Regions from separate parts of the Mannheimia pernigra genome, predicted to be linked through region 2. Evidence: riboswitches for the same ligand, from Rfam matches in the RefSeq annotation. Region 2 holds a riboswitch; the other holds the start of a gene.

Region 1 (3,519 bases), 1.0 Mb from region 2:
TTTTTGATATAGCATTTTGCGATACTCTTTGGGATGAGCACCAATCGAGATGCCGTGAATTGCTACTACTTTGCCTTGCATTCCGTGCTCTATTGATTTATCGCAAAGTTGTTCCGTCTCTTTTTCTGTTGGTGAGTTAAATTGATCGACGTGGACGTGTAACATTTTACCGAGCGATTTGGCGGTATCCATTAAAATATCCATTGCCTCCAGGCCTTTGCCGTAATCAAGTTCATCACGATAGGGCAGCCCTCCAATAATATCGACCATTTCCGAGCCAATATCGAACCATTTTTTCGCAGTTGGCTCAATAACACCTTTTAAAGTTTGGTTGGCAAATTTTAGGATAATATCATTTTTATACACTTCACGTGCTTTATGGGCAGCAATAATAGCTCTATCTTCACATACCTGATCGATATCAACAAAAGTTCCGAATGCAGTTACGCCTTGTGAAATCATTAACTCAATTGCTTGTGAAAAGCGACGGTAGTAGTCATCAACGCTTGAATTGCGTTTAACTTCATCGACTAAATCCCATTTTTGTTGTAGATTCGCATTTTGGTAAACGGTGATTTTCTCTGGTGTCATCGTAAATGCACGGTCTGCGTGAGCGTGTGCATTAACCCAGCCTCCTTGTTTGATTATTTCATCACGAATATGACCTTTTAAGGTGCGAATCAACAGGCTCATATATGCTATTCCTTTTCAATATTATCAATTTGGGTTTAAAAATCGGCTTAGGTAGTTGCTCTTAATTGAGCTGATATTACAAAAAAATCGCTTTACAGCGATTTTTAATATTTAGAAATGAATAAAAAAACAGCTACGCCTCGAAAAACGATGCGTAGCTGTTTAGCATTTTGTGTTTTGAAAATAAGAGAATTCATTTCTAGTTCCTTGTTTGGACTAGGGCGGTAGTATAATGCGTTTTTTATTAAATAGCAAACGTTTGCGATGATTGAAATTAGTCGATAAACTTTTTACAATAAGGCGTTCTCATTGGGGTGCAACAAGCGGTTGTTTTTAGGTAAAAATTTGCAAAATTTTATACAAATCAAACCGCTTGTAGCTGAGAAATACCCATAGAACCTGATCTGATTAATATCAGCGTAGGGATTTGAGATAAGCAACTTTGCCTTTCTTAAATCCTTCTATCTACTTAATTTTAGAAGGACTTTTTTATGAAATTGATTTTATCTTCACTGGCATTACTGACTGCTACGGCATTTGCCAATCAACCAACACTAACAGTTTATACTTACAGCTCTTTTGCCTCTGAATATGGCCCTGCTTATAAGTTGGAACAGAATTTTGAGAAAGAATGTCAGTGCGATTTAAAGTTTATGCCGTTTGATGATAGCGTAACGATGTTTAATCGCGTCCGTTTAGAAGGCAAAAAAACCAAAGCTGATGTGGTATTAGGTATTGATAATTTCTTACAAGCTGAGGCAGAGAAAAGCGGATTATTTACCGAATTTGAGGCCAAAACTAAATTAGAGATTAAAGACAAAATTTTCTTTCCGTATGATATGGGGTCTTATGCCTTTATTTATGATAAAGAAAAGTTAAAAAATCCGCCTAAAAGTTTAAAAGAGCTTGTGGAACGCCAAGATCTCAAAGTCATTTATCAAGATCCTAGAACCAGCAGTGTTGGGCGTGGCTTCTTAATGTGGGTAAATCAGGTCTATGGTGATGAAACGCCAAACGCGTGGAAAACATTAGCAAAACACACAGTAACAGTAGGTAAAGGCTGGTCTGAAACCTACGGGGCTTTCTTAAAAGGGGAGTCGGATCTCGTGCTAAGTTATACCACCTCTCCTTTATATCATAAGTGGCACGAAAAAACGGATAAGTATGTCGCTGCCCCTTTCGAGGAAGGGCATTTAGTTCAAGTTGAAAATGCTGCTATTGTAAAAACGACTAAGCAAAAAGCCCTAGCAAATCAATTTCTTGAATTTTTACATCAACCAGAGTCACAACATATTATTTCTTATCATAATGTGATGAACCCTGTTTTAGCTGAGGGAACAGACCCTGCTTTTGCAGATATGCCAACCTATAAAAAATTAGCATTTACCCCACCATCTAATGAGGTAGTGCAAAAATGGCTTGCTGATTGGTCAAAAAGTTGGTAAATAAATAGGCAGATAAATAGCCGAATTGATATTCGGCTATAATTGTGTGCAAATAAATCCATAAATGTAAAAATCTTGCAAATTTATTTGTGAGTCAGTTAATTTTGTGTTATTTATAGCCGCCATTACTAAAAACCCGAAGATTTGATTTTTTTCGTATAAAGTAGTTACAAGGAAGTTAGTTTGTTATTCGGGAATAATTTAACAATAAAATTCCAAACAAGGAGTAAATCTATGACTGAAGCGGCTAAAACCACCTCTCTCGGATTATTGGCATTAGCAGGCGTGCAGCCCTATGAAGCTAAAAAAGATGAAGAATATATGAATGAAGCTCAACGTGAGCATTTCAATAAAATTCTAAAAGCTTGGCATAGTCAAATTATGGAAGAAGCAGAACGCACTAAAAGCCAGCTTCAAGAAGATATGACGAACTTTGCTGATCCTAACGACCGTGCAAGCCAAGAAGAAGAATTTAGCTTAGAGCTTCGTAATCGTGATCGCGAACGTAAATTGTTGAAAAAAATTGAGCAAACATTGTATAAAATCCAAGAAGATGATTATGGTTTTTGCGAAACCTGCGGTGTGGAGATTGGGATAAAACGCTTAGAAGCTCGCCCAACAGCAGATTTATGTATTGATTGTAAAACCTTAGCTGAAATTCGAGAAAAGCAATTAGGTTTATAATTTGTGCATAATGCCTCTTTTTTAAGAGGCATTTACTATTTAGAGGTGTATTATTTTTAATTATATTAAGTCATTGTTTTCCAAACCGAAAAAACGAAATACGGAAAATGAAAACCAGGCAAGAGAGAAGCAAGTGGTGAGCGAGCAAAGCCATCATCGCTCAAAGCGTGCTACGCCTAAATTTACAGAATCAAAAAGTCAGTCAAACAGAGAGAAAGGGCATCATAATGCACCATCACATATAGTGCATAAAAAATTTGTGGTGAATGCTTCACAATACGGCATTAGCCCGAAGGGATTTCCTAAAAATGCACTTTCTATTGTCGATAAATTGCATATTGCTGGCTTTGAAGCCTACATCGTAGGCGGCTGTATTCGAGATCTTCTGTTTGAGAAAAAACCAAAAGATTTTGATATTGCAACGAATGCTCGTCCAGAAGAAATTCAACGTATTTTTGGCAGACAATGCCGATTAATTGGTCGTCGTTTTCGTTTAGCACATATTATGTATGGGCGTGAAATTTTTGAGGTGGCAACTTTCCGAGCAGGGCACGAATCTCACCGTAATGATAAAATTTCAAAAGTCAGCGATGAGGGAATGTTACTTCGTGATAACGTCTATGGCACGTTAAGAGATGATGCCGAACGACGAGATTTTACGGTTAATGCTTTATATTACGACACTAAACGTAATTTA
Region 2 (3,519 bases):
AGACGCTACAAATGGAATCCGCCACGCCCAGTCGAGGAAGGCTTGCTCGCCATAAATTAGGTTTACGAGATAAAACGCTCCGTTGGCTAACAATAAGCCGATTGGCGCTCCCATTTGCGGAAAAATGCCAAAAAATGCCCGCTTGTGTTTCGGTGCGTGTTCAGTTGCAACTAAGGCTGCACCGCCCCATTCGCCACCTAAGCCCAAACCTTGCCCTATACGGCACAAACAGAGCAGCACCGTTGCCCAAATACCAATTGCAGCATAGTTTGGTAGCAAGCCGATAGCTACAGTGGATAATCCCATTAACAGGAGCGAGGCGATAAGTGTTTGTTTTCTGCCATATTTATCGCCAAAATGTCCAAAAAGAATTGATCCCATCGGGCGAGTGAAAAAGGCAAGAGCTAGCACAGAAAGTGACATTAATTGGTTTGATACAGGGTCATCACTATTGAAAAACTGTACATTAAATACCAGTACGGCTGCCATTGTGTAAATATAATTGTCAAAATATTCAATCGCGGTACCGACCATTGAGGCAATTGCTACTTTTGCTGGGCTTGATTGTGTGTGATGAGTATTAGACATATTCCACCTTTGCATATTGTGTGATGGCTTCTGTTGTTAAAGCGCCTAATTCATTTAAAAGATTAACGGCAAATTGTCCATACTCGGTTGATTTGAGAGATTGGGCGGCAATTTCGCCAGAAACGGCATAAGCAGTGCAAGCCTCAATCAGTGAATTAAAGTATTGATCTTTTTCTGCTACGGCTAAAAATGCTCCGCATACTGCACTGAGTAAGCAGCCAGAAGCCGTAATTTGTGGGAACATTGGGCTGCCATTTTTCACTAAAACTGTGCGTAAGCCATCGCTTACTACATCGGCTTCACCACTGATGGCGATTAGGGTTTGGTAGCGTTTAGCAACTTGTTTGGCGATTTCTACCATATTGTGTGAGCCTTCTCCAGCATCAACCCCCTTGGCTTGCCAATCTACTCCTGCGATAGTTGCTAGCTCCCCGGCATTACCTCGAATAGCGGTAAATTGAATTTCGTTTAGTAACGTTTCAACGGTTTGGCGACGAAATGATGTTGCCCCAACGCCCACAGGGTCGAGTAGAACAGGGATACCTAAATGGTTGGCCGTTTTGCCAGCAAGCACCATTGCATCGATTTCTTTTCCGATTAATGTGCCGATATTGATTACCAAGGCAGAACTTAGTTTAGGCATATCTTCCATTTCTTCAATGGCTGCAGCCATAATTGGCGAAGCACCGAGAGCCAATAAGCCATTGGCGGAAAAATTGGCTGCAACAATATTAGTAATGTTGTGAACAAGCGGTCGATTTTGCCGAATTTTTTGCAAAAAGCGTGGTTGAAATGATTTGGTCATCGTTTATTCCTCAAGGTTGAAAAAAGAAACGCACCAACACAAACGGGGAATGAACAGCGGAGATTTGGCTTGCTTTTAGTTTCCTACGTCAGTGCTAACTGCATCAGGTTCAACGGGTATTTCTCAGCTTGCATTATGGGTATAAGGCAAGCACCCCGACTAAATGAGTGGCTAATATAATCTTTAAAAAAAGGGTTGTAAAGTAGATTATCGCTACTTTGTTTCTAAGCCATTTTTCGGCACGGCTTGCTAAACAATTTGTTCTGAGGAGAGAATGGTCAGTTTTTAGCGAAAAAAACCGTGTATTTTCTACACGGTATTAAAAAGATTAGTTGATTTCGATCACATCAAACAATTTGTCTAATTGATGAGTTAATAGTGAAAGCGGGCGTTGGCTGGTTAGGGTGAGTTTTAAGTCAAATACGGTATCATTTTCTTCCACATTCAAACTTTTCACCTCAAATCCACGGTGGCGGATCACACGCAAAATACGCTCTAAGGTTTCTGGGCGTTTGTTCGCTTTAATCGTTAATTGGTAGTGTGCCATTTGGTTCTCCTATATATCATCATCTAGCATATCGGCATTACAAGCACCAGGTGGAACAAGTGGCCAAACGTTTTCTTCTTGTGGAATGCAAACGTGAAGTAAATATGCCCCTTTGGCATTTAACAAGCGGTCAATTCCGTCCGAAACTTCGCAAGCCTTTTCAATACGTTCGCCCTCAATATCAAAGGCTTTAGCGAGCATAACGAAATCGGGATTGTCGTCTAAAATTGTTTGGCTGTGGCGACCGAGGAAGAAGAGCGATTGCCATTGACGAACCATACCTAAGCGTTGGTTATCTAACAGTAAAATTTTAACAGGTAAATTGGCTCGCTTGATTGTACCAAGTTCTTGGATATTCATCATAATTGAGCCATCACCTGTAATGACAATCACTTGGTCATTAGGGCGAGCAACTTGGGCTCCAATTGCAGCAGGTAAACCAAATCCCATTGAACCAAAACCAGCTGAGGTGATATAGTTTTTCGGATCATTATAAGTGAGGTGTTGTGCCGACCACATTTGGTGCTGCCCTACGTCTGTTGTGACTACACTATTTGGAGATTTACGCTCTGAAAGAGTGTGCAACAACGCCGTAGAATCAATATGTCCTTCACCACTATTTTCTTGATATTGGAAATCAAACTGCTGCTTGAGATTACGCACATTGTCACGCCATAAATCAATGTTTAATGGCTGAGCTAAGCTATTTACAGCCTCAATTAGATCACCTTTTAACGCAATTTGTGCTTGGCGTAGTTTATTGATTTCCGCATTATCAATATCAATATGAATGACTTTTGCGTGTGGGGCAAAAGTATCTAATTTACCTGTTACACGGTCGTCAAAACGTGCACCGCAGGCAATCAGTAAATCACACTCTTGTACTGCATAGTTTGCAGCTTTTGTGCCGTGCATTCCGATCATTCCCATATAAAGCGGATCGGTTGGATCAATTGTGCCTAAGCCTTTTAGGGTGGAAACAGAGGGGATATTTGCAATTTTTGCAAAATTTCTGACCGCTTGTACGCCTTCTGCCATACCCACACCACCACCAACGTAAAGTACAGGTTTTTTTGCCTCTAGCAATAGTTGCTTAGCTTGTGCTAATTGTGCTTTATTTTGTGCAGAGGCTTTTTCTTTGGCATAGACAATAGGCTTAGCATTCGTTGTGGCTAATTGTATATCACGTGGTACATCAACTAGAACTGGGCCAGGTCTGCCACTTTGGGCAATTTGAAAGGCAAGGGCTAAAATTTCAGGTAGTTCTTCGATATTCTGTACGATGAAGCTGTGTTTGGTGCAAGCAAGTGATAAGCCTAACACATCGGCTTCTTGGAAAGCGTCGGTACCGATTAAGTGGCTGGCAACCTGCCCTGTAATTGCAACGACAGGAATGGAGTCTAAGGCTGCATCACCTAAGCCAGTAATTAGATTGGTTGCACCTGGTCCTGAAGTGGCAATACAAACGCCTACTTTGCCAGTTGAGCGTGCGTAACCAATCGCCGCCATTGCTGCACCTTGTTCATTGCGACAGAGCAGATGATCTAAACCTGAGTCGTAGATGGCATCGTAGGTGGGC

What was found. Region 2 has a riboswitch for thiamine pyrophosphate ahead of thiM (hydroxyethylthiazole kinase). Riboswitches for the same ligand answer to the same signal wherever they lie in the genome.
Region 1: linked by a shared signal. The riboswitch ahead of thiB (thiamine ABC transporter substrate binding subunit) and the one ahead of thiM (hydroxyethylthiazole kinase) in region 2 are both predicted to bind thiamine pyrophosphate.

What each region holds. Positions count from the first base shown of each region.
Region 1 is NZ_CP055305.1:2,114,217-2,117,735, reverse strand. Features, by position in the region: gene HV560_RS10020 (amidohydrolase family protein) at 1-693, opposite strand, end outside; TPP riboswitch at 994-1,137, shown strand; gene thiB (thiamine ABC transporter substrate binding subunit) at 1,185-2,138, shown strand; gene dksA (RNA polymerase-binding protein DksA) at 2,373-2,822, shown strand; gene pcnB (polynucleotide adenylyltransferase PcnB) at 2,956-3,519, shown strand, end outside.
Region 2 is NZ_CP055305.1:976,420-979,938, forward strand. Features, by position in the region: gene HV560_RS04800 (MFS transporter) at 1-588, opposite strand, end outside; gene thiM (hydroxyethylthiazole kinase) at 581-1,393, opposite strand; TPP riboswitch at 1,457-1,561, opposite strand; gene ilvM (acetolactate synthase 2 small subunit) at 1,722-1,940, opposite strand; gene ilvG (acetolactate synthase 2 catalytic subunit) at 1,950-3,519, opposite strand, start outside.